4 regions of the Mesorhizobium calcicola genome follow, and region 4 is predicted to be linked to each of the others. Evidence: predicted binding sites of a transcription regulator. Region 4 holds the regulator's gene; each other region holds the start of a gene.
What was found. The regulator PhoB, encoded in region 4, activates phosphate uptake and scavenging genes when phosphate is short. The targets are predictions, from matches to a motif close to TGTCATNNANCTGTCAT.
Positions count from the first base shown of each region.

Region 1 (7,556 bases), on a different contig from region 4:
GGAGCATGGCTCCCATCCGGTTCGAAACCGTTGTCGCCGGGCTGACACGGCACTGTCATGGTGCCGTGCAACATAATCGGTAGCGCATTCGCGTGGTCATTCCAGACTAAATTCTGCCTGCAAAAGAACCTTGGGGGTGCAGCTTGGAAATCGCCGATGTCTTGAAGCGCGCCTATGCGATGCCGCTGACCAATCCGTCCTTCCCGCCGGGGCCGTATCGTTTCTTCGACCGCGAATACGTCATCATCACGTATCGCACGACGCGCGAGGCGCTCGAGGCCGTCGTGCCGGCGCCGCTGGAAATCGACGAGCCGCTGGTCAAGTACGAATTCATCCGCATGCCTGATTCAACCGGCTTCGGCGACTATACCGAGACCGGCCAGGTCATCCCCGTGCGCTACAAGGGCCAGCACGGCGGCTATGTTCATTCGATGTATCTCGACGACGACGCGCCGATCGCCGGCGGGCGTGAACTGTGGGGGTTTCCCAAGAAGCTGGCCAGCCCGAAGATCGTGCACGAGGGCGAAGTGGTGGTCGGCACCCTGCACTATGGCAGCGTTCTGTGCGCCACCGGCACCATGGGCTACAAGCACCGGGAGGCCGACCACGATTCCGTGCTTGCTTCGCTGGCTGCTCCCAACTTCCTGGTCAAGATCATCCCGCATGTCGACGGCACGCCGCGCATCTGCGAGCTGGTTCGCTACTACCTTACCGATATCACGCTGAAGGAGGCATGGACGGCGCCCGCGGCTCTCGATCTGCGGCCCCATGTCATGGCCGACGTGGCGAAGTTGCCGGTGCTCGACATCGTATCCGCTGTTCATTTCACCGCCGACCTGACGCTCGGGCTGGGCAAGGTGGTTCACGACTACCTCGCCGATCGCAGCCTGTCCGAAATCGGCGCAACCCAGCCGGAGAAAATTCGTGCTTGAACGCAATCGCAAGAAAGAGGCCACCGCCACCATCGAGGAAATCTCGGCGCAGTATGACCGCATCGCGCTGGTGTTTCAGGGTGGCGGCGCGCTCGGCGCCTATCAGGCAGGGGTCTATCAGGCGCTGGCCGACGCCGGCTGCGAGCCGAGCTGGCTTTCCGGCGTTTCGATCGGCGCCATCAACGCGGCGATCATCGCCGGCAATGAGCCAAGCCGCCGGCTGCAGCGTCTCGAGCAATTCTGGCAGACGATCTCGGGCCGCAAGATCTGGGCCTATACGCCGGAAGGCGACATCTACCGCGACATCCGCAACCGCACCAGTTCGTGGATGACGATGACCATGGGCCAGCCCGGCTTCTTCAAGCCACGCAATCCCAATCCCTGGTTCGAGCAGCCGGGCGCCGAAGGCGCCACCAGCTTCTATGACACGGCCGAGTTGAAGGAGACGCTGGAGAGCCTGATCGACTTCGATGTCCTCAACGACGGCAAGAAGCGGCTGAGCGTCGGCGCGGTCAATGTCAGGACCGGCAACTTCGTCTATTTCGACACCGAGAAGGTGCGCATCGAGCCGGAGCACATCATGGCCAGCGGCGCGCTGCCGCCCGCCTTCCCGTCGATCCGCATCGCAGGCGAATACTACTGGGACGGCGGCATCGTCTCCAACACGCCGCTGCAATACCTGCTCGACCAGGAAGAGGACCGCTCCTCGCTGGTGTTCCAGGTCGACTTGTTCAGCGCGCGCGGCACCTTGCCGCGCGGCATGGCCGATGTGCTGTCGCGGCACAAGGACATCATGTATTCCAGCCGCACGCGGCAGAACACAGACAATTTCCAGCGCATCCATGCGCTCAAGATGAAATTGCTCGACGCGCTGAAGCGCGTCCCTGCCGAATTGCTGAAGGAAGGCGAAAGAGAGCTGATCGCCGACTATTCCAATGCCGGCGTGGTCAACATCGTCCACCTCATCTACCAGCACAAAGGCTATGAGGGTCACGCCAAGGACTACGAATTCTCCGGCACCTCGATGCGCGACCACTGGGAGATGGGGCTGGAAGACACGCAGCGCACGCTGCGCCATCGCCAGTGGCTGACCTTGCCGACCAATGTCGAGGGCGTCGCCATCCACGACCTGCACCGCGAGGATCCGACCTGACAGCGGCTCAGAGCATGATCCCGAAAAGTGGATACCGGTTCTCGGGAAAGATCATGGTCAAATACTGAGACAGAACCCATCCCGGTTCCATCGGGATGGGTTCTGGGCTGGGATCGCGGTTTCAGAACCGCAAATTGGCGCCGGCGCGCAACAGCAGCCAGTAGAACAGGCCGGTCGCGACGCCCGCGAGCAGCAGCGCCAAAAGAAAGCCGCCGGGTGTCTCGGTAAGCGGCAGGCCGGCGGTGTTCATGCCAATTCAGGACAGGCTTGCCGAAGGAAAGGCGGCGCCGGAACCGGCGCCGCCTTTTGTTTGTCGAGCTCTAAAACACCTGGCGGAAGATGATGAACAGCACGAAGGCGAGCGTGATCGAGCAAGGCAGCGTCAGCACCCAGGCAAGCAGCAGATTGCGCACCGTCGACCATTGCAGGCCCGAACCGTTAGCGGCCATCGTTCCGGCGACGCCCGACGACAGCACATGGGTCGTCGACACCGGCAGCCCGAGCCGGTCGGCCATGCCGATGGTCACCATCGCGACAAGCTCCGCGGCGGCACCCTGTCCATAGGTCAGATGGCTCTTGCCGATCTTCTCGCCGACCGTGACGACGATGCGCTTCCAGCCGACCATGGTGCCGAGGCCGAGCGCCAGGGCAACGGCGACCTTCACCCAGATCGGGATGAACTTCGTCGCGTTGTCGACGGCCTTGTGATAGTCGGTGACCGCCTTGAGATCGGCAGCCTCCATCGGCAGCAACTTCTTCTTGTCGATCAGCTTGAGCGCCTCACCAATCAGGTAGATGTCGTTGCGGGCGTTGCTGACCAGGTCGGTCGGCACATTGTCGACAGTGGCATAGGGCCGCAGGCCCGCTGTCGTGTTGTGGATGTAGGTCTGCAGCGCGACCGTCGTCTGGTCGTTCCAGGTCCGGGTGCGCACGGCATCCTGGACGGCTGCCTTGGCGTCGGCGACGGTGACGCCCGGCTTGACATATTTGCCCAGCGCCTGTTCGACGCTGACGGAAGCCGCCTTGTAGGCCTCGAGGTAGTTGATGTCGGGCGTCCGGTTCAGCGCAAAGGCCGTCGGCACGACACCGATCAGGATCAGCATGATGAGGCCCATGCCTTTCTGTCCATCGTTGGAGCCGTGCGCGAAGCTGACGCCGGTGCAGGTGAAGATCAGCAGCCCGCGGATCCACCATGGCGGCGGCGTGTTGCCTTTCGGTGCTTCGTAGAGGGCCGGATTGCGGACGAGCAGCTTCATCGCATAGAGCAGGATCGCCGCGGCAAAGAAGCCGATGATCGGCGACACCAGCAAGGTGATGCCGACATTGGTCGCCTGCGACCAGTCGACACCGCTAGTGGCACTGCCGGCAGGCGCCATGAACTGGTTGGCGAGGCCGACGCCGATGATCGAGCCGACCATCGTGTGCGAGCTCGACGCCGGCAGGCCGAGGAACCAGGTGCCGAGGTTCCACAGGATGGCGGCGACGAGCAGTGCGAACACCATGGCAAAGCCGGAGGACGAGCCGACCTGCAGGATCAGCTCGACCGGCAACAGCGACAGGATGCCGAAGGCCACGGCGCCACTGGAGGTGAGAACCCCGAGGAAATTGAAGGCGCCCGACCACATGACGGCGAATTCGGCCGGCATTGAGCGCGTGTAGATGACGGTCGCCACCGCATTGGCCGTATCATGGAAGCCGTTGACGAATTCGAAGCCGAGCGCGATGAGCAAGGCGATACCGAGCAGGATCCACGGCACGGTCTTGGCCTCGGCCAGATCCTGGCTGAGCGCGTAGCCGACATAGACGACGCCGACGAGCACCAGCACGCCGAAGGCGGGCAGGAACCACTTCGCGCTACCCGAACTGTCCAGCGGATGATCCGGTCTCGGAATGCCCGCTTCACTAGAAACTATGTCCACCATGTCCCACTCCTATTGCATTGCAGCAAAGAACCGGGACGAACGCTATGTCCGCACAATGAACCCTGTATGACGATATCGAACACGACCTCTGAGCATATCTCAGGCGAAAAGCCGGGCGGTCGACGCTTCAGGCGCCGCTGAATCGCGTCTTCAGGATCGCAGAGAACAGCGGATCGAAGGCACGACTGATCGGCGCCGCGGCAGCTCCCAGCGCGATCGACCAGGGATCGGTGGTGCCAAGCTGCAGGCGTGGCAAATTCCGCCCGGGCCGGTCGGCGATCGACGGCAGCAGCGGATGCATTGCCTCGACCAGCCGGCGGGCCAGCGCTTCCGGCGCTCCGCTGGTCAGGATGACGGTCTGCGGATCGAAGATCGTTTCGATGAGATGCACGCCCCAGCGCAGATCATGCGCCGCACCATCGATCCAGGCCATCATCTTTGGATCCCTGGCGATGACCAGGGCGTTCATCTGCTGGTAGATATCGTTGTCTGCCGGGTTGAGGTCGAGATGCTGGTAAAGCGAAGCCAGCGACGCGCGATGTTCGAGCGGCGTCGAGCCGGGGCCGGCCGGCGACAGCAGCGCCATGCCGATCTCGCCGGCATTGCCATGGCCGCCGCTGTAGAGCTCACCGTTGAGGATCAATCCGGCGCCGATGCCGTAACCGACATAGAGGCAGACCGCGTGATCGACGCCGTGCGCCGCGCCGACGATGCGCTCCGCCGTCGCGCAGGCGGCGGCGTCGTTCTGCAGGCTGACATTCAGGCCCGTGCCTTCAGCCAGCTTGTCGAGCAGCGGAAATTTCTGCCAGGCCGGCATCATCCATTTATCGTCCAAATTCTTCAGCCCGAAAGGACCTGGCATGGCAACGCCAAGGCCGACCAGCCTGTCTTCGGACTGAGCGGAAATCTCGGCAAGTTTCCGCCGGACGCCGCTGATCAGGCCAAGGATGACCTCGACGCCCTTCGATGGCTCATCGAACGGCAGGTTGGCCTCGGCGCGAGCCAGCACGCTGCCTATCAGGTCGACGGCGACCGCCCGCGTCAGGTGACGGTCGATCTGCAGACCGATGGCGAAGGCGCCTTCGGGAACCAGCCTGTAGGGGGTCGAGGGTTGGCCCCTGCCCTTGCGCACCGCATCGAGGGCAACGACCAGGCCATCACTTTCGAGATCCTCGATGATGTTGGAGACCGCCTGTTTGGTGAGCTGCGTCGCCCGTGCCAGATCGGCCCGCGACAGGGCGCCATTGAGACGCAGCGCCTCGATCATGACACGACGGTTGTGGGCGCTCGTGCCTTCCTGATTGGTGCCGCTTTTGGCGCGGATCGGGCTGATATCGTCCACCGGCGTTTCCCTCTTGACTCCAATAGGATATTGATCGACTAATTAAGTCAAGCGAATTGACTTAATAGCGGAACGACTGCAGAAAAAGATGGCCAGGGCTTTGTGCCTGTCGCCGCCCCACCGGTCGGGAACATTGGGTCACGTGACATCAACCCGGGAAGGCAACGCAATCGCCTGACCGTCACATCGGAAATGGGAGAAGAAGATGCTGAAATCGATCGGTAAGACACTCTTGGGCGCAGTCTTTTTTGGAGGATTGCTGGTTCCCCATGCCTTCGCCGAAACGTCGCTCAATGCGCTTTTCATGGCGCAGGCCGCCTATAGCGAGGCCGACGTGCGCGCCATGACGGATGCCTTCACCAAGGCCAATCCCGACATCAAGGTCAATCTCGAATTCGTCCCCTACGAAGGCCTGCACGACAAGACCGTGCTCGCGCAGGGCTCGGGCGGTGGCTACGACGTCGTGTTGTTCGACGTCATCTGGCCGGCCGAATACGCCACCAACAAGGTGCTGGTCGACGAAACGTCGAAGATCACCGACGACATGAAGAAGGGCGTGCTGCCCGGCGCCTGGACCACGGTCCAGTATGACGGCAAGTACTATGGCATGCCGTGGATCCTCGACACCAAATACCTGTTCTACAACAAGGAGATCCTGGAAAAGGCCGGCATCAAGACGCCGCCGAAGACCTGGGAGGAACTCGGCGAACAGGCCAAGATCATCAAGGACAAGGGCCTGCTGAAGACTCCGATCGCCTGGAGCTGGTCGCAGGCCGAGGCCGCTATCTGCGACTACGCCACGCTGGTCAGCGCCTATGGCGGCGACTTCCTCAAGGACGGCAAGCCGGACTTCCAGAATGGCGGCGGCGTCGCGGCGCTGAAATACATGGTCGACAGCTACAAGTCGGGCCTCACCAATCCCAATTCCAAGGAATTCCTGGAAGAGGACGTGCGCAAGGTGTTCGAAAACGGCGACGCCGCCTTCGCGCTGAACTGGACCTATATGTACAACATGGCCAACGATCCGAAGGACAGCAAGGTGGCGGGCAAGGTCGGCGTTGTGCCGGCGCCAGGCGTCACCGGCACCAGCGAGGTGTCGGCCGTCAACGGCTCGATGGGCCTTGGCATCACGGCGGTCTCAAAGCATCCGGACGAAGCCTGGAAATACATTGAATTCATGACCTCGCAGGCGACGCAAAACCAGTATGCCAAGCTCTCGCTGCCGATCTGGGCTTCGTCCTATGACGATCCGGCCGTCACCAAGGGCCAGGAAGAACTGATCGCCGCCGCCAAGCTCGGTCTGGCAGCCATGTATCCGCGTCCGACCACGCCGAAGTATCAGGAGCTGTCGACTGCGTTGCAGCAGGCGATCCAGGAAGCGCTTCTCGGCCAGTCTTCGCCGGAAGACGCCCTGAACACCGCTGCCAAAAATAGCGGCCTCTGAGCACTGTTCTCCAGTCACGGGCGGCACTACAGCGCCGCCCGTCCCCTCGGACGGGCAAGGACGCTGTAGCGCTTTCTGATCTTGCGCATGACTCCGGAAATCGGTTCCGATTTCCGGAGTCATGCGCGAGTGCCGCCCGTGCTATGTCTGAAATCACGATGAAAGAAGAGGGGTTGCTCCGATGTCGGGCACCTGGATGACAACCCGTGCATGGCTGCTGATGCTGCCGCTGCTCGTGGTCATGGTCGCCGTCATCGGCTGGCCGCTGGTCGATACCGTCGGGCTTTCCTTCACCGATGCCAAGCTTGTCGGCACCGGCGGCAATTTCGTCGGCTTCGACAATTATGCGAACATGCTGTCCAGCTCGAACTTCTCGCGCACGCTTGTCACCACGACACTCTTCGCGGTGATTTCGGTCGCCGCCGAAATGGTGATCGGCGTTCTCGCCGCGCTGCTGCTCAATCAGCCGTTTCATGGCCGCACCGTCCTGCGCGCCTTGATGATCCTGCCCTGGGCGCTGCCGACCGTGGTCAACGCCACGCTGTGGCGGCTGATCTACAATCCTGAGTATGGCGCGCTGAACGCGGCACTCACGCAACTGCATCTTCTCGACGCCTATCGCTCCTGGCTCGGCGAGCCGGGAACGGCGCTGACGGCGCTCATCGTCGCCGACTGCTGGAAGAACTTTCCGCTGGTGGCGCTGATCGCATTGGCCGCGCTGCAGGCGGTGCCGCGCGACATCACCGCTGCCTCGCTCGTCGAT
Region 1 covers NZ_JBHUGY010000018.1:30,663-38,218, reverse strand. Annotated here, with positions in the region: gene ACFSQT_RS10535 (acetoacetate decarboxylase) at 144-932, shown strand; gene ACFSQT_RS10530 (patatin-like phospholipase family protein) at 925-2,085, shown strand; gene ACFSQT_RS10525 (hypothetical protein) at 2,207-2,335, opposite strand; gene ACFSQT_RS10520 (inorganic phosphate transporter) at 2,406-4,007, opposite strand; gene ACFSQT_RS10515 (ROK family transcriptional regulator) at 4,135-5,349, opposite strand; gene ACFSQT_RS10510 (extracellular solute-binding protein) at 5,555-6,793, shown strand; gene ACFSQT_RS10505 (carbohydrate ABC transporter permease) at 6,975-7,556, shown strand, end outside.
Region 1: ACFSQT_RS10520 (inorganic phosphate transporter) is a predicted target of PhoB. The motif match lies at 4,063-4,079, and genes of this name have one in related genera.

Region 2 (7,556 bases), on a different contig from region 4:
AAGACGATGCGGCTCGAAGCGTCGCGGGCGAAGGCCATCTCATGGGTGACCATCAGCATGGTCATGCCGTCCTCCGCCAGGCTGCGCACGACTTCCAGCACCTCGCCGACGAGCTCGGGATCGAGCGCCGAGGTGATCTCGTCGAGCAGCAGGATTTTCGGTTCCATCGCCACGGCGCGGGCGATGCCGACGCGCTGCTGCTGGCCGCCGGACAATTCGGCGGGCAGGCTGTCGGCCTTGTGGGCGAGGCCGACCCGGCCGAGCCAGTGCGCGGCGATGGTGCGCGCCTCGGCGCTGCTCTTGCCGCGCACCTTGGTGAGGCCAAGCATGATGTTGCCGGCCGCAGTCAGATGCGGAAACAGGTTGAAGCCCTGGAACACCATGCCGGTCTCGGCCCGCATCGCAGCAAGATCGCGCTCGCTGCGGCGCTGGCGGGTTCCGCTCTCGCGGTAGCCGACCTCCTTGCCGTCGATGCGGATGGAGCCGCTGTCGTAGCTTTCGAGGAAGTTGACGCAGCGCAGCAGCGTGGTTTTGCCACTGCCGGAGGGGCCGATGACCGTCACCACCTCGCCGCGGGCCACCTGCAGGCTGACGGAGCGTAGGACCGCGACGCTGCCGAAGGATTTGGAAACATCGGTGACGCCGAGAAGCGCCGGCTTGTCGTTGGGGGCGATGGACATCTTGCTATTCCCGGATGAAGGAGAAGCGCCGCTCCAGCCGCCGGCTGGCCAGCGAAAGCGCATAATTGACAGCGAAGTAGATAAGCGCGCCGAGGATGTAGAGCGGCATTGCCTCATAGGTGCGGCCGATGACCTGGTTGATGGCCTGCATCAGATCGGTGATGCCGAGCAGCGACACCAGCGCGCTGCCTTTGACCGCGTCGGTGACGCCATTGATCCATGGCGGCAGGAAGCGCCTGAACGCCTGCGGGAAAATGACGTAGGCCAGCCGCTGGCGGAAGGTCAGCCCGATCGCCATCGCCGCTTCCGACTGCCCCTTCGGGATCGAACCGACCGCGCCCCGCAGGTATTCGATGACCTGCGCCGTCTTGAACAGGGTCAGCGCCAGCACGGACGCCCAGAAGGACGGCAGATGAAGGCCCACCGCAGGCAGGCCGTAATAGACGAAGAAGATCAGCACCAGGATCGGTATGCCGCGGATGGTGTCGCTGAAGATGCGCACCGCCCAGCGCAGCGGGACCGGGCCATAGACAAGACCAACGCCCAGAATCACGCCGGCCAAGAGCGAGAACACCACGACCAGCAGCGACACCCACAGCGTCAGCGCAAAACCCTGGGCCAGGAAAGGCAAGGCATAGATGATCTGGCCAAGCATATCAGTGCACCGTCCTGAACCAGCGCTCGACAAGCCGAAGCGCGTAAAGCAGGGCGTAGCCGGTCAACAGGTACATCGCCGTCACGACGAGATAGACCTCGACGATGCGGAAGGTGTTGAAATTGATCCACTGGGCGCCGTAGGTCAGCTCCGGCACCGAAATGACCGACGCGACGGACGTGTCCTTGAAGAGGGATATGAAGGTGTTGGAAAGCGCCGGCAAAGTGATGCGCAGCATCGTCGGCAGTCTTACATGCAGCAGCCTTTGCCAAGGCGTCAAGCCGATCGCCTTGCCGGCGTCCAGCTGTCCGCGCGGCACGGCTTCGAGGCCGGAGCGAAACACCTCGACCAGATAAGCGCCGCTGTAGAGCGCCAGCGTGGCGACGAACGACGTCTGCGCGCTGTAGGCGATATCGACCACGGTCGGCAGGCCGTAGAAGACGAGGTAGACGAGCAGGATCAGCGGTACGTTGCGGATGAATTCGACATAGGCGGCAATGACGGCCCGCACCGCGCGTCCGGCCGAAACATACCAGACCGCCAGCACCAGTCCGATGACGACGCCGATGGCGATCGAGATGACGGCGAGCTCGAGGCTGAGCAGCAATCCGCCCCACAGCTTGTCGAAGTGCCGCCAGATCAGGTTGAAATTGAGCGTATAGCCCATGCGCCTCTCTCAGTGCCCCTAAGGCAACGAATGGTGTGACGAATCCGAAATTCGTCCCGCTTCGGGCCTCAGTTTTATGCATGTCGCCCAAAACCGCTGCGCACTTTTGGGCGACATGCTTTGTATCGAGAAAAAAGAAGGCGGAAGGGCGTGGATGCCCTTCCGCCTGATACGTCAGATGGCCGGGAAACCGGGATGGCGTGCCGGCGGCTCCTGTCCGAAATAGTCCTTGAACGCCGCGTCGTAGAGCGCGTTTTCGTGGCCGAACATGGCGATGGTGAAAGTCGAGTTGACGAAGGTCAGCCAATCGAGGTCGCGTTGCCGCAGGGCGGCGCCATAGAGCATGCTCAACCAGCTCTTTCCGGCATCGAAGTATTTGTCCGGGTTGCGCGAGGCCAGCCAGCGCACCGTCGACAGATCGACCGCGGCCGCGTCGACGCGCTTCGATTCCAGTGCCTGCAGTACGTTGGCCTGGGTGTCGATCTGCATGACCTCACACTGGGGCAGAACCGAATGCACCTGGGCTTCGGCGTCAACATTCTGCAGAATGGAAACACGCGTTGCCGAACCCGCGGCAAGCAATTTGTCGAAGGTCTTGTTCTCGGCGTCCGGGCGGGTCAGCAAGGCGACGCCTTCGACATAGTAGGGCCTGGAGAAGTTGATCAGTTGCGAGCGCTGGGCGCTCATGGTCATGAACTGGATGGTGATGTCGACCTTGTTGGTGGTGACATTCGGAATGCGCTGCGCCGGATCCTGCATGACGAACTCGACCTTGGTCGGGTCGTCGAACAGCCCCTTGGCAAGAATCCGGCCCATGGTGATGTCCATGCCGACCAATTCGCCGGCGTCGTTCTCAAAGTGCCAGGGTGCGTTGGTGCTGCCGGTGCCGACGATCAGCTTGCCGCGATCGAGCACGGTGCGCAGCAGGCTGTCCGACGCGGCCTGAGCGGCCGCCTTCTTGACGTCGATCGTCGACGCTGCGCTCATGACCCCGGCCGTTGCCAGTCCGGCCATTCCCAGTTTCAGAAAATCACGCCTTTTGGATGTGTCGTTCACGGCGACCTCCTTTCGTGTTGTGTTCCCCTTGAACGAGAAATACATGCGTCGGCATTGCGATTGTCTCTTACAAGAGACGCATGTATCCTGTACAAGACAGATACTAACATCAGGAATTGACAATGCAAGATGGCAATGCCTTGGCAGTCTCAGTCGGCGACAAGACGACGGCCTCTCGTGAGAAGGGCCTCAACCGGGTGCTTGAGATTCTGGAGTTTCTGCATGTGACGCAGCGCGCGATCGGCATCGGCGATCTGGCCAAGGGGGTGAACGCGCCACGGTCGACAACCTACACGCTGGTGCGATCGCTGGTCGATGCCGGCCTCCTGGAGATGGAAGGCGACGGCAACCGCGTCTATTTCGGCAAGAAGCTTTATCTCTACGGAATGGATTATGTGCGCGGCAACGACCTGCTCAGGAGGGGGCGCCAGGAGGTCGACAATCTTTCGCGCGAGACCGGCGAAACCTCCGAATTATGCATGCTGCAGAGTGGCCGCTACACGATCGTCCATTCAAGCCCGGGCACCAGGCCGTTCCGGATCAGCTCGGCCACCGGCCTGCAGATTCCGCTGCCCTGGACCGCGTCCGGGCGGCTGCTTCTGGCGGGCCTGGAAAGGGCCGCGATCGAAGGCATGGTGTCGGAAGACGATCTCCTGCTGCCTGATGGCCGCAGGTTGGAGCTCGACGATTTCATCGCTGATATCGCGACGGCCAGATCGACTGGCTATTGCGTCACCTCAGGGCTTGTCGACGCCTATACGAAATGCCTGGCGGCGCCGGTCTTCTCGGCGGCCGGCAAGGTCGAGGCGACGATGTGCCTGGTGGTTCCCATCGACACGTCGAACGAAAAAACCGACGAACTCATCGGCCTGCTGCGCCAGCGCGCGGCGCGGCTTTCGATTTCGGGATGAGCCGCAAATCCATCGTCCGCCCGGCGCGGAATTCGTTCAGGCAATGATGTCGGGAATGATCTTGTCTTCCAGCGCCATCAGCCGGTCTTTGAGGAACAGCTTCTTCTTCTTCATGCGCTGGATCTGCAGCGGGTCGCAGTTCGTGGCGATCATCGCGTTGATCGCTGCGTCGAAATCGGCGTGTTCCTGCTTCAGCCGGGAAAATTCGAGGCGAATATCGGCCTGTTCCTGATCGGACATTCTCTACCGTCTGCACGTCTGCGGCGCCCAAAACTGGGCCTGATTGGGCGGGGCCGGCAACTTCTGCCACCGGCGCGCAGCCCATATCACATTTCACATTGTCGTGGAATGCTACCACGCAGCATTCGACATCGCTGCCGGATGGTGGCACAGTGTCATTGTGCCGTCACAGAAGCGACCTGCGGTGGACGCGCCGTGACGGCTGCAATCGAGGAAACCATGAAAGGGAGAACCAATCATGTCTCTTGCATCCCATCTTGATGAGTTGCAGCGGAAACACGGCGACATCGAGCGTGAAATCGATGACGCGATGAACCATCCATCGGTCGACGACCTCGAAATCGTGAATCTCAAGCGACGCAAGCTGGCACTCAAGGACGAGATTGAAAAACTGAGAGCACAACCAACCACGCATTGATGCCCTGCTGACATAGCCGCTTACGATCCGCGGCCTCTTTTGCCGGCGACGTCTGCCGCCGGTAGGGCGGGTTTTTAATTTCCAGCGCTGGGCTTTCAGCCGAGGCTGGACCTCCAATGAGCTCAATTATCGCTTCGGCCTTCGCCGGATCGGGATCATTTCCGATTCCTGCGGCGGGTCAATTGTGGCCAGTGGCGACCTGTCGCCATTGACAAGCCATCTTTGCTCCTCCACCTCATGCCCGGACCTAGCGCATCGGCCCGGAGCGTAGTTTGTGCGTCCAAGTGGACGCAAAGACGCTCCAGAGACAAAAGGCTGCCGGCATGACCGGATATTTTTCCTCTCCCTTCCCCCGCCGCACGTCGGTCGGTGTCGATGTCGGCGGCGTGGTCGTCGGCGGCGGCGCGCCTGTCGTCGTGCAGTCGATGACCAACACCGATACGGCCGATGTCGACCAGACCGTTGCGCAAGTTGCCGCACTGCACCGTGCCGGCTCCGAGATCGTGCGCATCACCGTCGATCGCGACGAGAGCGCGGCCGCCGTGCCGCGCATCCACGAAAGGCTGGCGCGGCTCGGCGTCAACGTGCCGCTGGTCGGCGATTTCCACTATATCGGCCACAAACTGCTGGCCGACCACCCGGCCTGCGCCGAGGCGCTGGCCAAATACCGCATCAATCCGGGCAATGTCGGCTTCAAGGACAAGAAGGACCGGCAGTTCGCGGCGATCGTCGAGATGGCGATCAAATACGACAAGCCGGTGCGCATCGGCGTCAACTGGGGTTCGCTCGACCAGGAGCTTTTGACCCGGCTGATGGACGACAACCAGGCCCAGGGTTTCCCGCTGACGGCGCAGGAAGTGACGCGCGAGGCGATCGTGCAGTCGGCCATTCTCTCGGCCGAAATGGCGGAAGAAATCGGCCTTGGCCGCGAAAAAATCATCCTGTCGGCCAAGGTCAGCGGCGTGCAGGATCTGATTGCCGTCTATACCGGGCTCGCCACTCGCTCCAACCATGCGCTGCATCTCGGCCTGACCGAGGCCGGCATGGGTTCGAAAGGCATTGTCGCCTCGTCCGCCGCCATGGGCATCCTGCTCCAGCAAGGCATCGGCGACACCATCCGCATCTCGCTGACGCCGGAGCCGAACGGCGACCGCACGCGCGAGGTGCAGGTGTCGCAGGAGCTGCTGCAGACCATGGGGTTCAGGCAGTTCGTGCCGATCGTCGCTGCTTGCCCCGGCTGCGGCCGCACCACCTCCACCGTGTTCCAGGAACTCGCCCAGAACATCCAGGCCGATCTGCGGAAGAACATGCCTGTGTGGCGCGAAAGATATCCCGGCGTCGAGAACCTCAAGGTCGCGGTGATGGGCTGCATCGTCAACGGCCCGGGTGAGTCCAAGCATGCCGACATCGGCATATCGCTGCCCGGCACCGGCGAGACGCCGACGGCACCTGTCTTCGTCGACGGCAAGAAGGCGGCGACGCTGCGGGGGCCGTCGATCGCGGCGGATTTCGAGAAAATGGTCGCGGACTATATCGAGCAACGGTTCGGTCGCGGCAAGGCCGCGGCGGAGTAAACGCAATGCAGCGTTTCCTCAGGGCGACGCTGGTTCTGCTTTGTGCCCTGGGGTGTTCGACCTCCGTTCAGGCGGATCCGCCGCAATCCGCCAAGCAGAGGCTCATCGACAAGGTCTGCAACCTGATCCAGGCCCATGCCGACCAGAACGGCCTGCCCAGGGATTTCTTCGCCCGGCTGATCTGGAAGGAAAGCCGTTTCGATCCCAACGCCGTCAGTCCGGTCGGCGCCGAAGGCATTGCCCAGTTCATGCCGGGCACCGCCAAGATGCGCGGGCTGGCCAATTCCTTCGACATCAGCCAGGCGATCCCGGCCTCGGCGAAATATCTCGCCGAGATGAAAACCAGCTACGGCAATCTCGGCCTGGCGGCTGCCGCCTACAATTCCGGCGAAAGCCGGGTCTCGCGTTGGCTCGGCTCGGGCGGCTTCCTGCCGATGGAGACCGAGAGCTATGTCTTCGACATCATGGGCGAGCCGGTCGACAAGTTCACCGACCGGGCCTATGCCGGCAAGGTCGAGCCGCTCGATGCAAAGGCGGATTTTGCCGTCGCTTGCCGCAGGCTGCCGGTGATCATGTCGCAGACCGTGGCGATGGCCTCGATCAACATAAAACCATGGGGCATCCAGGTGGCCGGCAACTTCCGCCGCAGTGCCGCGATCAGCCAGTGGCTGCGGGTGAGGAGCCGGTTTCCGGTTCTGCTCAGCGGCCATGATCCGGTGGTCAGCCGGGTGCGCACCCCCATCGGCCGGCGCGGCATCTACGCGGTCAGGATCGGTGTCGACGACCGCGCCGCCGCCAACGTCATCTGTCAGAAACTGCAAAGTATCGGCGGAGCGTGTGTGGTGGTGCGCAACCGGTAGTCGACTTGGAATCGGCACAATGTCTGAAAGAGGCGTTTGAAGGTGAAAGCCAGCATCGTTCTGCTCAATGGCCGTCGCATCCAGCAAGGATTTCAGCTATAGCGACGGCCGTCATTCGCCGGGGGCCTGCCGCACGACGAGCAGCATGGGCCATAAGATGTTTGACGGATACATTATCTGCGGCACGCCGAGAACCGGAAGCACTTTGCTGTGCAAGCTTCTGGCGTCTACGAAGACGGCCGGCAATCCTCACTCATTCTATCGGCGGCAGGACGTGGCGGAGTGGGCCGAAGACTGGGGCCTGCCCGATCGTGCCACGATGAGCGAGCTCCAATTCAATGCCGCCTATCTGAATGCGGCGATCGCCGCCGGCAGGGGTGGGACAGGCATTTTCGGCCTTCGTCTGATGCGCGAAAACCTGGATGAGCTCTCGGCGATCCTCGACCAGATTTTCCCAAAACTTTCATCGGACAGAGCGCGTTTTGAAAAAGCATT
Region 2 covers NZ_JBHUGY010000052.1:16,636-24,191, reverse strand. Annotated here, with positions in the region: gene ACFSQT_RS29830 (amino acid ABC transporter ATP-binding protein) at 1-680, opposite strand, end outside; gene ACFSQT_RS29825 (amino acid ABC transporter permease) at 685-1,335, opposite strand; gene ACFSQT_RS29820 (amino acid ABC transporter permease) at 1,337-2,002, opposite strand; gene ACFSQT_RS29815 (transporter substrate-binding domain-containing protein) at 2,177-3,058, opposite strand; gene ACFSQT_RS29810 (IclR family transcriptional regulator) at 3,181-3,969, shown strand; gene ACFSQT_RS29805 (YdcH family protein) at 4,006-4,209, opposite strand; gene ACFSQT_RS29800 (YdcH family protein) at 4,448-4,627, shown strand; gene ispG (flavodoxin-dependent (E)-4-hydroxy-3-methylbut-2-enyl-diphosphate synthase) at 4,951-6,201, shown strand; gene ACFSQT_RS29790 (transglycosylase SLT domain-containing protein) at 6,207-7,061, shown strand; gene ACFSQT_RS29785 (Stf0 family sulfotransferase) at 7,129-7,556, shown strand, end outside.
Region 2: ACFSQT_RS29800 (YdcH family protein) is a predicted target of PhoB. The motif match lies at 4,363-4,379, and genes of this name have one in related genera.

Region 3 (7,556 bases), on a different contig from region 4:
ATGAGAAGACTTTCCAGTCCTCGTCCAACTTTCGCGAACGGCAACCGGCCCAGAAACAGCCCCGTTTCAATATTGTGCATCGAGCCGCTGCCTGGCGCTTGGCGCAACGCTCGCACGGCGTCGCGTGGCATTGGGCGTTGCGTTGACGGAAGTGCCGATCCTGCTGCAACTCGCGCCAGTCGGGATTGATGCAGTTGGGGCAGAGGCGGCGAATGTAACCTGCCGGTGTGCCAGCGCCAAGGCGCAGGTGGCCACTAGAGCACGTCCCGCGATCAATGAATCGATTGTGATGTGACGTCGGGCTTCGCGGGTGATTCAACATCCACTTTGATGAGGTGGATGATGGGAAGAGCACTGAGCGACGATCTTCGATCGCGGGTCTTGAAGGCTTCGGACGCGGGCATGTCTGCCCGGCAGGCGGCGGCGCGGTTCGGCGTCGGCATATCGAGTGCAATCCGGTGGATCGCACGGGCGAAGATCGGCGAGCGGACGCCGCGGCCGCAAGGCCGTCGACGCGCGTCCAGCCTCGATGCGCATAAAGCCTTCATCGTGGGGTTGATCGATGAGCGCAAGGACATCACGCTGAACGAGATGGTAGAGCGGCTGGCGGTCGAGCGATCGGCTCGGATCAGTCGCAGCGCCTTAAGCGCCTGGCTTGGCCGGCACGGCTGGACGTTCAAAAAAAGTCCGCACATGCACTGGAGCAGGATCGTCCCGACATCCTGAAGCGCCGTCGTGCGTGGTTCGACGGCCAACTCGACCTCGATCCGGCAAAGCTGGTGTTCATCGATGAAACTGGACTATCGACCAAGATGGCCCGGCTGCGGGGCCGTGCGCCATGCGGTGAGCGTTGCCGGGCGGGCGTGCCGCACGGCCATTGGAAAACCACCACCTTCACCGGCGCACTGCGGCTGACGGGCATGACCGCCCCGTTCGTCTATGACGGCGCCATGAACGGCAACGTATTCCTGGCCTTATGTCGAGCAGGTGCTGGTCCCGACCCTGTCGGAGGGCGACATCGTCGTGATGGACAACCTTCCCGCCCACAAGGCCGCCGGCGTTCGCGATGCAATCGAGACGACCGGCGCGAGGCTCATGTTCCTGCCGCCCTACAGCCCCGACTTCAATCCGATCGAAAACGCCTTCTCAAAACTCAAGGCTCTTATGCGGGCCAAAGCCGAGAGGACAATCACAGCCCTGTGGACCGCCGTCGGATCGCTCGTCGACCTCTTCACCCCAGCCGAATGCCAGAACTACTTCAAGGCCGCAGGTTATGACCCAGATTAAACCGGACGTGCTCTAGTTCACCGTCCGCCGCGTGCCCGGCAGATCGAGCGAGAAGGCGGGGATGGCGACGTTGAACGTCTCGCCCCGCTTGTTGCGCATCGTGTAGTGGCCGACCATGATGCCCGACGGCGTCGAGAGCGGGCAGCCGGAGGTGTACTGGTAACTGTCGCCGGGATTGAGCTCGGGTTGATCGCCGACGACGCCGGGGCCACGCACTTCCTCGACCCGGCCGGTGCCGTCGGTTATGTGCCAATAGCGCGACAACAGCTGCACGAATTCATCCGACTGGTTGTCGATGGTTATCTGATAGCCCCAGACATAGCGGTTCTCCGATGGATCCGAGCGGTCCTCCAGATAAAACGGCCTGACCTGCACTTCGATGTTGCGCGTGACGGCGCGATACATATGCGGCTCCAAAACGATCCGGTGACTTTCGGCGCTCCTCTCGGGCCGGTCAACGGTGCGCGTCCGTCATTGCGGCCTTAAAGGCAGGTGCCGGCAAAGAATGTCATTTAAGTGACACATGACAATGATGGTGTGCGCCACCAGTGCCGCGCGACTCGGGCGCTCTGCCGAACTGTTGAAATCGGTCGTCATGCCAGCCAGATTGTTCTGGCGGACCGGTTTTTCTGGAGTGACCGGATCTCGATGGAACTCACTCTCATAACCGCCACGCTTTCGACTGCTCTCATTCTCTCAAACCTCGCCAGCATCCTGCTCGCCGCTTCGCGTCTGAAGCGGCGCCGCACTATCGCGCCGCCGGCCGGCAAGCCACAGCCGGTGTCGATCGTCGTGCCGTCGCGTGGCGTCGAGCCGTTTACGCACGAGACGCTGGAGCGTGCCTTCTCGCTCGACTGGCCGCGCTACGAACTGATCTTCTGCGTCGCCCATGCCGACGATCCGGTGATCAGGCTGATCCGCGCCGCCATCGCCCGTTTCCCCAAGGTGCCGGCTCGACTGTTGATAGGCGACGACCGCATCAGCGCCAATCCGAAGCTCAACAATTGCGTCAAGGGCTGGGAAACCGCGCGCCACGACTGGGTTATCCTGGCCGATTCCAACGTGTTGATGCCGGGAGACTACGTCCAGCACCTGATGGCGGCATGGCGGCCAAATACCGGCCTTGTCTGCTCGACGCCGATCGGCTCGCGGCCGGCCGGCTTCTGGGCTGAAGTCGAATGCGCTTTCCTCAACACGCTGCAGGCGCGCTGGCAGTATGCCGGCGAGGCGCTTGGCCTTGGCTTTGCCCAGGGCAAGAGCATGCTCTGGAACAAGCCGATGCTCGAAGCCGGCGGCGGTATCCGCGCGCTGGCCGCCGAGATCGCCGAGGACGCTGCCGCGACCAAGTTGGTCAATGGCCTTGGCCTGCGCGTCAATCTCGTCGCCGCGCCGTTCGAGCAGCCGCTCGGCCGGCGCACGTTTGATCAGATCTGGTTGCGTCAGGCCCGTTGGGCGCGCCTGCGCCGCGTCACCTTCCCGCTGTTCTTCGCACCCGAAATCCTGACTGGCGCGGTGGTGCCGCTGGCGCTTGCGCTGGTTGCCGCGGCAGCTTCCGGCGTCAGCCTCTGGGCAACCGCCATTGCCGTGCTGGCGGCCTTCTACCTTCCGGAGTGCGCTTTGGCCTGGTCCAAGGGCTGGTACCTGTCGCCGCGCATGGTCGCGGCGATCATGGTGCGCGACATGATCCTGCCGGCGATGTGGGCGCGCGGCTGGCTCGGCGGCGCCGTCGACTGGCGCGGCAACGCGATGACCATCGGCACCAAGGCGGCCGAACTGGAAGAGACACCGTCCGGCGCCTGAAAGCCAAAGGCCGCTTATCTGGCCTTCAGCGCCTGTTCGATGTCCTCCAGAAGATCATCGGTATCTTCCAGGCCGACCGACAGTCTGAGCGTGCCCGGCCCGATGCCGAGTTCGGCGCGGGCCTCGTCGCTCAGGTTCTTGTGCGTCGTCGTCGCCGGATGGGTGATCAGGCTCTTGGCATCGCCGAGATTGTTGGAGATCAGCACGATGTCGAGGGCGTTCTGCAAGGCGAAGGCCGCCTGCTTGCCGCCCTTGACGTCCAGGCAGATCAGCGTCGAGCCGCCCGACATTTGCTTCTTGACGATGGCCGCCTGCGGGTGATCGGCGCGACCGGGATAGATGACGCGGGCGATTTCGGGCCGCTCGGCCAGGAAATCCGCGATCTTGCCGGCGCTTTCCGTCTGCTGGCGCACGCGCAGCGGCAGCGTCTCCAGGCCCTTCAGCAGCGTCCAGGCATTGAACGGCGAGAGACTCGGGCCGGTGTGGCGGAAATAGTCATGCAGGTTCTCGTCGATCCACTTCTTGTCCGACAGGATGACGCCGCCGAGACAGCGGCCCTGGCCGTCAATGTGCTTGGTCGCCGAGTAGACGACTATATGTGCGCCGAGCTGCAAGGGCTTCTGCTGCAGGGGCGTTGCGAAGACATTGTCGACGATCAGCCGCGCGCCGATCGAATTGGCAAGCGCGGCGACCGCGGCGATGTCGACCACTTCCAGCGTCGGGTTGGTCGGGCTTTCCAGGAAGAACAGTTTGGTGTTCGGCTTGACGGCCTTTTCCCAGTTGGCGATGTCGGTGCCGTCGACCAGCGTCGCTTCGATGCCGTATCTCGGCGCCAGCGTCTCGACCACCCAGCGGCAGGAACCGAACAGCGCACGCGCCGCCACGATATGGTCGCCGGCCTTGGCGCTGCACAAAAGCGCGGCCGTCACCGCCGCCATGCCGGACGCCGTGGCACGCGCATCCTCGGCGCCTTCGAGCGCGCACATGCGCTTTTCGAACATGTCGACGGTCGGATTGGCGTAGCGCGAATAGATGAAGCCCGGCTCCTCGCCCTTGAAGCGGGCTTCGGCCGCCTGCGCCGTTTCGTAGACATAGCCCTGGGTGAGATACATCGCCTCGGAGGTTTCGCCGAAACCGGAACGCAGGGTTCCGCTATGGACGAGTGCTGTTTGAGGCTTCCAGTTGCGCTTCTTGGTGCTCATCGCTTTTGTTCCAGACACAAAAAAACCGGCCGCGAAAGTCGCAACCGGTCCATACGGCCTTGCGGCCCGACGGTCCTTTAGCGACTTGTTTAACGTGGCTGCAAGCCGACCGGCCAAATCACCACGGGATAACGACCCTTTAGACCCGCGCCACGCTTGCGTCAATTGCCGGCTTGATTAAGAGGTTTGTACCAGGCAGGTTTCCGCAAAAGTGTTCCACGGTTTTGCGGCAAGAACCTGCGACAGGAAAATCGCCTGGCCCAAGAATCGCCTGGCCTAGGAGTGGAGCCTTGCGGCAAACAGGCATTCTTCCCGATCAGGACATTTCGGCGCTGTTCCAGTCCGGCGCGCTGAAGTCGACCCGCGCGCTCGATGCCGACCAGATCCAGCCGGCGAGCCTGGATCTCAGGCTCGGCGACAAAGCCTGGCGGGTGCGGGCCTCGTTCCTGCCGGGTCCCAACCACAAGGTTTCGGAAAAGCTCGACCGGCTGCAACTGCACGAGATCAATCTTGCCGACGGCGCGGTGCTGGAGACCGGCTGCGTCTATATCGTGCCCTTGCTTGAAAGCCTGGCACTGCCGGCGGCCATTTCGGCCTCGGCCAATCCGAAGAGCTCGACCGGGCGGCTCGACATCTTCACCCGCGTCATGACCGACCGTGGCCACGAGTTCGACAAGATCGCCGCCGGCTATCACGGCCCGCTTTATCTCGAGGTCAGCCCGCGCACCTTTCCGATCGTCGCGCGCACCGGTTCGCGCCTGTCGCAGATCCGCTTTCGCACCGGCAATGCGCTGCTCTCGGAAGCCGAGCTGCATGACCTGCATCGCGCCGAGATGCTGGTCGCCACCGAGCCACCGAACATTTCCGGCGGCGGCATCGCCCTGTCGATCGACCTCAACGGCGATCAAAGCGGGCTGGTCGGCTATCGCGGCAAGCATCACACCGGTCTCGTCGATGTCGACAAGCGCGCCGCACAGGAGGTGGTCGACTTCTGGGAGCCGATCCACAAGAGCGGTGCTGGCGAACTGGTGCTCGATCCTGACGAGTTCTACATCCTCGTCAGCCAGGAGGCGGTGCATGTGCCACCGCTCTACGCCGCCGAGATGACGCCGTTCGATCCGCTGGTCGGCGAATTCCGCGTCCACTATGCCGGCTTCTTCGATCCGGGCTTCGGCCACTCTGCGTCCGGTGGCACCGGCAGCCGGGCAGTGCTCGAAGTGCGCAGCCACGAAGTGCCGTTCATCCTCGACCATGGCCAGATCGTCGGCCGGCTGGTCTACGAGCATATGCTGAAACGGCCGCAGGCGCTCTACGGCACCGATCTCGGCTCCAACTACCAGGCGCAGGGCCTGAAGCTGTCCAAGCATTTCCGCGCCGCGCGCTGAACCCATTCCCGTCGGGCAATATACTTGCCTGCGCTGGCTCGCCATGCTTGGCTGCCTTGCTGGCCGTTCAAGCTGGCGGCGTTCAAGGGGAACCAAGAAATGCAGATTTCGAAATGGATCATCTCGGCAGCAGGCGCTGCCATGCTGGCGATGGCGGCCGGCTCTTTTTCGGCGCAGGCAGCGGAGAAACTGAAGATCGGCACCGAGGGTGCCTATCCGCCGTTCAACACCATCACCTCCGACGGCAAGGTTGTCGGCTTCGACATCGATATCGCTAACGCGCTGTGCGCGCAGATGAAGGTCGAGTGCGAGATCGTCACCCAGGACTGGGATGGCATCATTCCCGCCCTGCAGGCCAAGAAATTCGATGCCATCATCGCCTCGATGAGCATCACCGAGGAGCGCAAGAAGCAGGTCTCCTTCACCAACAAATACTATACGACACCGCTGGCGCTGGTGGCGCCGAAGGATACCGATCTCGCCTCGACCGAACCGGCGGCCCTTGCCGGCAAGACGGTCGGCGCCCAGGCTTCGACCACGCAGGCCGACTATGCCCAGAATGTCTATGGCAAGGCGGGCGCGGAGGCAAAACTCTACCCGACCCAGGAAGAGGCGATCACCGACTTGACGAACGGGCGGCTCGATGCCGTCATCTCCGACAAATTCGTGCTGGTGGACTGGTTGAAGAAGGCAAGCGACGGCTGTTGCAAGCTGGTCGGCGACGTCAAGGGCACGGAGACGCAAGCCGGCATCGCCGTTCGCCTGGAGGACACGGCACTTCGCGACAAGCTCAACGCGGCGATAGACGCCATCGTTGCCGATGGCACCTACAAGAAGATCCAGGCCAAGTACTTCGACTTCGATATCTATTGAGGCTGGAGAGCGTTTCTTCCTTCTCCCCTTGTGGGAGAAGGTAAGGAGGCCGCCTCAAAGCGCCTTCACCGCCACCTTCACCGGCTGCTCGATCTCGAGCGGATTGCGCAGCGGCAGGCCGAAATCCTTGGCCCCGATCTCGAACACATCGCCAGCCTCGGTCGTGATGCCGTCGGCGAAGGACAGCGTCGCCGTGCCGAACATATGCACATGCACGTCGCCCGGCTGGCGGAAGGCCGCATATTTGAAGTGGTGATGTTCGAGATTGGCAATGGTGTGCGACATGTTTGCTTCGCCAGACAGGAACGGCTTTTCCCACAGCACCTCGTTGTCGCGATAGATGCGCGAGGTGCCCCTGATGTCGGCGGGCAGGTCACCGATCAGGATTTCCGGCCCGAACGAGGCGTTGCGCAGCTTGGAGTGGGCGAGGAACAGATAGTTCACGCGCTCGGTGACGTGGTCGGAAAACTCGTTCGACAGCGTGAAGCCGACACGGAACGGCGCGCCGTCGTCGCCGATGACGTAAATGCCGGCCACCTCCGGCTCCTCACCGGCGTCCTTGGCGAAGGCCGGTGACCGGAGTGCTGCACCTGGCGCCACCGCCATCGTGCCGTTGCCCTTGTAGAACCACTCCGGCTGCACGCCGATCTGACCTTTCGCAGGCTTGCCGCCCTCCAACCCCATGCGGAACATCTTCATGGAATCGGTCAACTGTTCGTCGCCGTCGGCGCCGAGCTTCTTGTGCATGGAATCGCGTGTCGCGGCGGAACCGAGATGTGTCAGTCCGGTGCCGGTCATATGCAGGTGCGCCGGATCGGGATGGTTGATCGGCGACAGCAGCCGCCCCTTCTTGTAGGCGGCATCGAGATCGACGGTCTCGCCAAGCCCCTTGCGCTCGATCAGCGCGACGAGGCCGACGCCGGTGCGGGCGGCCTCCATCGCCAGCGAATAGACGCTGCGGGCGCCATTGATGATCCGGGTCTTGCCGCCGTTGCGGGCAACGACGCGG
Region 3 covers NZ_JBHUGY010000008.1:261,199-268,754, reverse strand. Annotated here, with positions in the region: gene ACFSQT_RS04755 (alpha/beta fold hydrolase) at 1-80, opposite strand, end outside; partial or broken gene ACFSQT_RS04750 (IS630 family transposase) at 343-1,287, shown strand; gene apaG (Co2+/Mg2+ efflux protein ApaG) at 1,300-1,692, opposite strand; gene ACFSQT_RS04740 (ceramide glucosyltransferase) at 1,936-3,087, shown strand; gene ACFSQT_RS04735 (O-succinylhomoserine sulfhydrylase) at 3,102-4,289, opposite strand; SAM riboswitch at 4,347-4,424, opposite strand; gene ACFSQT_RS04730 (2'-deoxycytidine 5'-triphosphate deaminase) at 4,580-5,674, shown strand; gene ACFSQT_RS04725 (ABC transporter substrate-binding protein) at 5,774-6,547, shown strand; gene araD1 (AraD1 family protein) at 6,602-7,556, opposite strand, start outside.
Region 3: ACFSQT_RS04740 (ceramide glucosyltransferase) is a predicted target of PhoB. The motif match lies at 1,794-1,810, and genes of this name have one in related genera.

Region 4 (7,556 bases):
TATGCCGCCGAACGCCGCTTCCGCATCTACGGCGTGCTGGCGATCTCCGTCGGCCTCGCCTTCCTGGCCATCATGCTCATCACCATCGTCTCGAAGGGCTACACCGCCTTCTGGCAGACGACGGTGTCGCTGCCGATCACCTTCGACGAGAAGGTAATCGATCCTTCCAACATGCGCGCGACCGATCCGAACGTGCTGGTCAAGGCGAACTATCCCAAGCTCGCGGAAAAGGCGCTGATCGCCAAGCTAGGCATCAATCCCGACGACAAGCCGACCGTCAAGAAGCTCAAGGGCTTCCTGTCCGAAGGCGCCCGCGTCCAGCTGCGCGACATCGTCGCCGCCGATCCGTCGGTGATCGGCACGACGCGCAATGTCGACATCCTTGCCGCTGCCAATCTCGACTCGGCCTTCAAGGGCCAGATCGACCTCAGCGTCGAGGAAGCGCGCCGCAAGGTCTCGGACCAGCAGATCGCCTGGATGAACACGCTCAAGGCGGACGGCGCGATGGCCGAACATTTCAACACCGGCCTGTTCAGCTATGGCGCTTCCAGCCGTCCGGAAACCTCGGGCATGGGCGTGGCGATCATCGGCTCGTTCTACATGATGGTGATCGTGCTGCTCCTGGCACTGCCGATCGGCGTCGCCGCCTCCATCTATCTGGAGGAATTCGCCAAGAAGAACCGTTTCACCGACCTGATCGAGGTCAACATCAACAATCTGGCCGCGGTGCCGTCGATCGTCTTCGGCCTGCTCGGCCTTGCCGTGTTCATCAATTTCCTCGGCATGCCGCGCTCCGCCGCTTTCGTCGGCGGCCTGGTGCTGACGCTGATGACGCTGCCGACGATCATCATCGCGACACGGGCAGCACTTGCCGCCGTGCCGCCGTCGATCCGCGCGGCGGCGCTTGGCCTCGGCGCGTCCAAGATGCAGATGGTGTTCCAGCACATCCTGCCGCTGGCCGCACCCGGCATTCTCACCGGCACGATCATCGGCCTGGCGCGGGCGCTGGGCGAAACCGCGCCGCTGCTCCTGATCGGCATGGTCGCCTTCGTCGCCGACTATCCGAAGACGCCTTTCGATCCGGCGACGGCGCTGCCGGTGCAGATCTACATGTGGGCGAACGAGGCCGAACGCGCCTTCGTCGAGCGCATGTCGGGCGCCATCATAATCCTGCTCATCTTCCTCATGGCCATGAACATCACCGCGATCGTGCTTCGGCGTCGGTTCGAGCGGCGCTGGTAGAAAAAAGGCATTTTGGTATGAACATCATGACCGAACAGTCTGTTGAAAACGCAGTGGGCGATAAAATGAGCGCCAAATCGAACGAAGTCATCAAGATGCGCGGCGACAAGGTCGGCGTGTTCTACGGCGAGAAGCAGGCGCTGTTCGACGTCAATCTCGACGTCCGCCTGAACCAGGTGACGGCGTTGATCGGCCCTTCCGGCTGCGGCAAGTCCACCTTCCTGCGCTGCCTCAACCGCATGAACGACACCATCGACTCGGCGCGGGTGACCGGCAAGATCACGCTCGACCAAGAGGATATCTACGACAAGAGCATCGATGTCGTCGAACTCAGGGCGCGCGTCGGCATGGTGTTCCAGAAGCCCAATCCGTTCCCGAAGTCGATCTACGAGAACGTTGCCTATGGCCCGCGCATCCATGGGTTGGCCAAGCGTAAGGCCGACATGGATCAGATCGTTGAACAGAGCCTGAAGAAGGCGGCGATCTGGAACGAGGTCAAGGACCGCCTGCAGGAGCCCGGCACCGGCCTTTCCGGCGGCCAGCAGCAACGCCTGTGCATCGCACGTGCCATCGCCGTGTCGCCCGAGGTGATCCTGATGGACGAGCCCTGCTCGGCGCTCGACCCGATCGCCACCGCTCGCGTCGAGGAACTGATCGACGAACTGCGCCAGAACTACACGATCGTCATCGTCACCCACTCGATGCAGCAGGCGGCGCGCGTGTCGCAGCGCACGGCGATGTTCCATCTAGGCTATCTGGTCGAGGAGGGCGCTACCGACAAGATGTTCACCAACCCCGACGACAAGCGCACCCAGGACTACATCACTGGCCGCTTCGGCTGAGCTCAGGCATACGAGGACTAAGATCATGGGCGAACACACCGTCGCTTCTTTCGACGAGGATCTCGGACAGATCCGCAGGCTTATCAGCGACATGGGCGATCTCGCCAGCTCGATGGTCAGCGGTGCCACCAAGGCGCTGCTGAGTTCCGACAACGCCATGGCCCAACGCGTCGTCTCCGACGACGCGATCATGGACGCGCGCCAGCGCGAGCTCGACGACCGCGCCATCACACTGATCGCCAAGCGGCAGCCGATGGCCGACGATCTGCGCCATGTCGTCGGTTCGATCCGCATGGCCGGCGACCTTGAACGCATTGGCGACCTTGCCAAGAACATCGCCAAACGCGTCGGCACCGTCGGCCTAAGCGTCACGCCGCGCGACCTGTCGCACTCCATCGACACCATGGCGCAGCTGGTGCTGATCCAGGTGCAGGGCGTCATCGAGGAATATGCGGCGCGCGACGCCGAGGCCCTGGCGAAACTGCGCGCCGCCGACGAGCGCATCGACGTCAAGTACACCTCCGTGTTCCGCGAACTGCTGACCTACATGATGGAAGACCCGCGCAACATCACCGCGTGCACGCATCTTTTGTTCTGCGCCAAGAACCTCGAGCGCATCGGCGATCACGTCACGAACATCGCGGAAAATGCGTATTATGTTTTGACCGGCAAGCAGTTGCCCGCCAATCGTCCGAAGCAGGACGAGACGGCAATGTCCGCGCCGGCGGCATGACGACAGGGGTGACCAGTCGATGATCGCGCCACGCATCATGGTCGTGGAGGACGAGGAGCCGCTGGGTGTGCTGCTCCGCTACAATCTGGAGTCCGAGGGTTACCAGGTCGAGGTGGTGACGCGCGGCGACGAGGCCGAAATTCGCCTGCAGGAGAACGTCCCCGACCTTCTGGTGCTCGACTGGATGGTGCCCGCGGTTTCCGGCATCGAACTCTGTCGCCGGCTAAGAATGCGTCCCGAGACGGAGCGGCTGCCGATCATCATGCTGACCGCGCGCGGCGAGGAAAGCGATCGTGTGCGCGGCCTCTCCACCGGGGCCGACGATTATCTGGTCAAGCCGTTCTCGACGCCGGAGTTCATGGCCAGGGTCAAGGCGCTGCTGCGCCGCGCCAAGCCGGAAGTGCTGTCCAGCGTGCTCAAGGTCGGCGACATCGTGCTCGATCGTGAATCGCACCGGGTCTATCGCAAGAAGAGCGAGATCCGGCTCGGACCTACCGAATTCCGCCTGCTCGAATTCATGATGCGCCATCCCGGTCGCGTGTTTTCGCGCAGTCAGCTGCTCGACAATGTCTGGGGCGAGACGATCTATATCGACGAGCGTACGGTGGACGTCCACGTCGGCCGGCTGCGCAAGGCGGTCAACAATGGCCGCATGCCCGACGTCATCCGCACCATCCGGGGGGCGGGATACGCGATCCGCGAAGACTAGAGCTTGTCCCATCCCGATAAGAACGGGATGGGACTCCAAGATCAAAACTCCAGTCAGCAGGCAGTCGCCAATGCCGTGAAGAGGGTGGTTAGCGGACTTCGACTTCTCCCAACAGATGTTGCCGCCTCATCTCCTCTTCGACCCAGGCAGTAACGCGCCGGAGCTTTGAATGTTTGATGTCTCGCATGATCAGTTGCGTTGTGGCCGCATCGACCTCGCCGATATCAATTTCGCCCCAGCCGTTGGTTCGTAGGAAGCGGTAGACGTCCTCACCGAAGTTGCGAACACGATGGATGAGGCCGTAAAGCTCGGCCTGATCTATGTTGAAGTTGATCACCAACGAACGGGACATCAGCAGATCATACAGGCAGACACATTGCCAATTGATGTCCGCAATGGGTCGAACTCGGTCGTTCAGAATGATTGAGTTTCGCCCTGACCGTCAGGCAACGTTCTTTCCGGCACCCGTTCTTGCCTGCGCGCCCGGCGCGAAAATCTCCTGGTCGACGAAGGTCAGCGCGCGCATGGCGCAGCCTTCGCGGATCAGCGGCAGTTCGTTCGGCTCGGTGTCGAAGGAAATCGATTTCGAGTGCTGGCCGCCGGCGGTCTGGGCTATCGCCTCGCGCAAGGCAGGCTCGATCAGGTCGAAGGCCGCGGCGCTGACGCCGACCATTGCGACGGGCGCCGGATCGATCAGCGCGAACAGGCTGCCGAGACCGTAGCCGAGCGCCTCGCCGGCCTTGCGATAGGCCTCGCGCTCGGGTCCATCCCTTTCGCGCGCCGCGGTCGCCAGGGCGCGCATGTCAGCGTCACTGACATCGGCGACCGGCTCGGTGTCCTCGCCCAGCTGCCTTGCATTGCGCCAGATCGCGTAGTTGCCGGCATAGGCCTCGACGCAGCCGCGCCGTCCGCACCGGCACAGCGCGCCGTTCGGCCGATGGATCATGTGGCCGAACTCGCCGCCCGAGGAATGGGTGCCGGTGAACAGCTCGCCCTTCAGCACCAGGCCCATGCCGATGCCGTGCGACAAGAGGATGGCGATGAAATCGTCACGGTAGCGCTGCGGATCGCGCCAGCGCAGCGCCACCGCCATCATGTTGCAGTCGTTCTCCATGGTGGCGGGGATGCCGAACTCGTCTTCGAGTATGTCGGCGAAGGCGATATCGGTGTGTGGCGTGATCGGCGACCACAGCATGGCGCGGGCACGCGTGTCGGTGATGCCCTGGATCGCCAGCGCGATGCGGGCGACGCTGCGGACGTCGAGATCGGGATCCTCGATGCGGCGCCGCACGATGGCGACGCATTCGTCGATCAGCGCGTCGCGCGACATGGTCAGCGTGTCCAGCCGGCGCTGTTCCTCGGCGATCACCTGGCCTGCATAGTCGATGACGGCGACCGAGAGGAAGTTCAGCGACAGCACCACGGTCATCACCGCCGCCGCTTCCGGATTGAGGCCGAGGCCGACCTGCGGCCGGCCGCGTTTGAGCGAGCCGGCCTCGCTCGGCTTGCTCTCGGTCAGGATGCCTTCGCCGATGAGGTCGGCGGAGATCGCCGATATGGTCGAATGGCTGAGGCCCGTGGTCGCGGCGATCTCGGTGCGGGACGGCTGTCCGGCGCGGCGCACGGCCGCAATCACCATCGCCCGGTTGCGGCGGCGCAGATCGTCGTGGCGGATTCCGACCGACATGCTTTTCACATCCTCCCGGTCGCCGCGGCCTCTCGTTGCCTCCCGAAGGCCATCAGCGAAGCCTGAAAGCGCGAGGCGCTTCAGGCACTTGTTTCCGCGCGTGTCGTTGTCCCCAAACCACTGCGCACCTTTGGGGCGACATGCGCCAGACAAATTCTGGCAGAAGGCCACCATCCTGTCATTATTTATTCCGGAGCTCGAAAAAAATTCAGAGGGACATCAAAATCCACCAGAATCGATGTTGACAGCGTTCGGGTGTTAGATCAGTATTTTTTCGAGGCTCGAAAAAATAGAGCCTCTGTGCCGGCCTTCGGGCCAGTTTGGTCGCGCCATACGCGGCGCAGGGAGGATAATATGAAAAGATTCACAGCCGCCATCCTGGCGGGTGTCGCCATGTCGCTGACGCTCGCGTCGGTCGCGCAGGCGAAGGACAAGGTCATCGGCGTTTCGTGGTCCAACTTCCAGGAAGAACGCTGGAAGACCGATGAGGCCGCCATGAAGACGGCGATCGAGGCAGCCGGCGACAAGTACATCTCCGCCGACGCGCAATCCAATCCCGGCAAACAGCTCACCGATGTCGAGAGCCTGATCTCGCAGGGCGCCAACTCGCTGATCATCCTGGCGCAGGATGCCTCGGCCATCGGTCCGGCGGTGCAGAAGGCGCTGGACGAAGGCATTCCGGTCGTCGGCTATGACCGGCTGATCGAGAACAAGGACGTCTTCTACCTGACCTTCGACAACAAGGAAGTCGGCCGCATGCAGGCCCGCGAAGTGTTCAAGGTCAAGCCGGAAGGCAACTATGTCTTCATCAAGGGCTCCGGCGCCGACCCGAATGCCGATTTCCTGTTCGCCGGCTCCATGGAAGTGCTCAAGGACGCGATCGACAGCGGCAAGATCAAGAATGTCGGCGAGGCCTATACGGACGGCTGGCTGCCCGCCAACGCCCAGAAGAACATGGAACAGTTCCTCACCGCCAACGACAACAAGGTCGACGCCGTGGTCGCGGCCAATGACGGCACCGCCGGTGGGGTCGTCGCGGCGCTGACGGCGCAGGGCCTTGCCGGCGCCGTGCCGGTCTCGGGCCAGGACGGCGACCACGCCGCGCTGAACCGCATCGCGCTCGGCACGCAGACCGTGTCGGTGTGGAAGGACGCGCGCGAGCTCGGCAAGAATGCCGCCGAGATCGCCACGCAGCTGGCCGACGGCAAGAAGATGACCGACATCGCCGGCGTCAAGGACTTCACGACGCCTGGCGGCAACACCGTCAAGTCGCTGTTCCTGACCCCGGTTGCCATCACCAAGGACAATCTCAACGTCGTCATCGACGCCGGCTGGATCAAGAAGGACGAAGTCTGCGCGGGCGTCGCCGCCGGTGCCGTCGCGGCCTGCAACTAAAACCGAACCGATCCCGGTTCGATCTCGGCGCCGCGGCCCCAGGGCCGCGGCGTTTCTCAAGAGGCATTCCGCTTCAAATGACCGCGGAAAGCAAATAGCATCGTGTTTCCGGCATCCGCGCCAGACGGCAAACCGGTGGGAGGATATCATGACCGACACGACCTCTAACGGGCCTGCCGCAAATCCGCCCGCAGACCGGGCGCGTGCGTCCGAACTAAGCGCCGTCGGACGCTTCCTCAAGGCAACCGAACTCGATACGCGCATGCTTGGCATGGTCGGTGCGTTGCTGGTCATCTGGGTCGGCATTCACATCCTGTCGGGCGGACTTTTCCTGACGCCGCGCAACCTCTGGAACCTGTCGGTGCAGACCTCGTCGGTCGCAATCATGGCGACCGGCATGGTGCTGGTCATCGTCATGCGCAACATCGACCTTTCGGTTGGCTCCGTCGAAGGCGTGATCGGCATGATCATGGGTGTGGCGCAAGCAGAATTCCTCATTCGCGTCATCGGTTTCCAGCTTGGAAATCCCTGGCTCTGGATCATCGCACTGGCCGCCGGCGTGGTGCTTGGTCTGGTGATCGGCGCCTTCCAGGGCTTCATCATCGCCTATCTCGACGTTCCTGCCTTCATCGTGACGCTGGGCGGTCTGTTGGTCTGGCGCGGCATGGCATGGCTGATCACCAATGGGCGCACGGTCGCGCCGCTCGACGCTACGTTCCAGCTGATGGGCGGCGGACCACGGGGCTCGATCGGCGCCAGCGCCAGCTGGATCGTCGGCATCGTCGCCTGCGCGGCTGTCGCTTTCGCGCTGCTCAACGGCCGGTCGCAGCGCAAACGGTTCAACTTTCCACTGCGCCCCGTCTGGGCGGAAACCTTTCTCGGGGTGGTCAGTTGCGCTGCCATCCTTGGGGCCGTCTGGATCGCCAATTCCTATCCATGGCCAATCGG
Region 4 covers NZ_JBHUGY010000061.1:33,366-40,921, reverse strand. Annotated here, with positions in the region: gene pstA (phosphate ABC transporter permease PstA) at 1-1,242, shown strand, start outside; gene pstB (phosphate ABC transporter ATP-binding protein PstB) at 1,260-2,084, shown strand; gene phoU (phosphate signaling complex protein PhoU) at 2,110-2,817, shown strand; gene phoB (phosphate regulon transcriptional regulator PhoB) at 2,837-3,526, shown strand; gene ACFSQT_RS32485 (hypothetical protein) at 3,615-3,878, opposite strand; gene ACFSQT_RS32480 (ROK family protein) at 3,969-5,213, opposite strand; gene xylF (D-xylose ABC transporter substrate-binding protein) at 5,568-6,608, shown strand; gene ACFSQT_RS32470 (sugar ABC transporter permease) at 6,757-7,556, shown strand, end outside.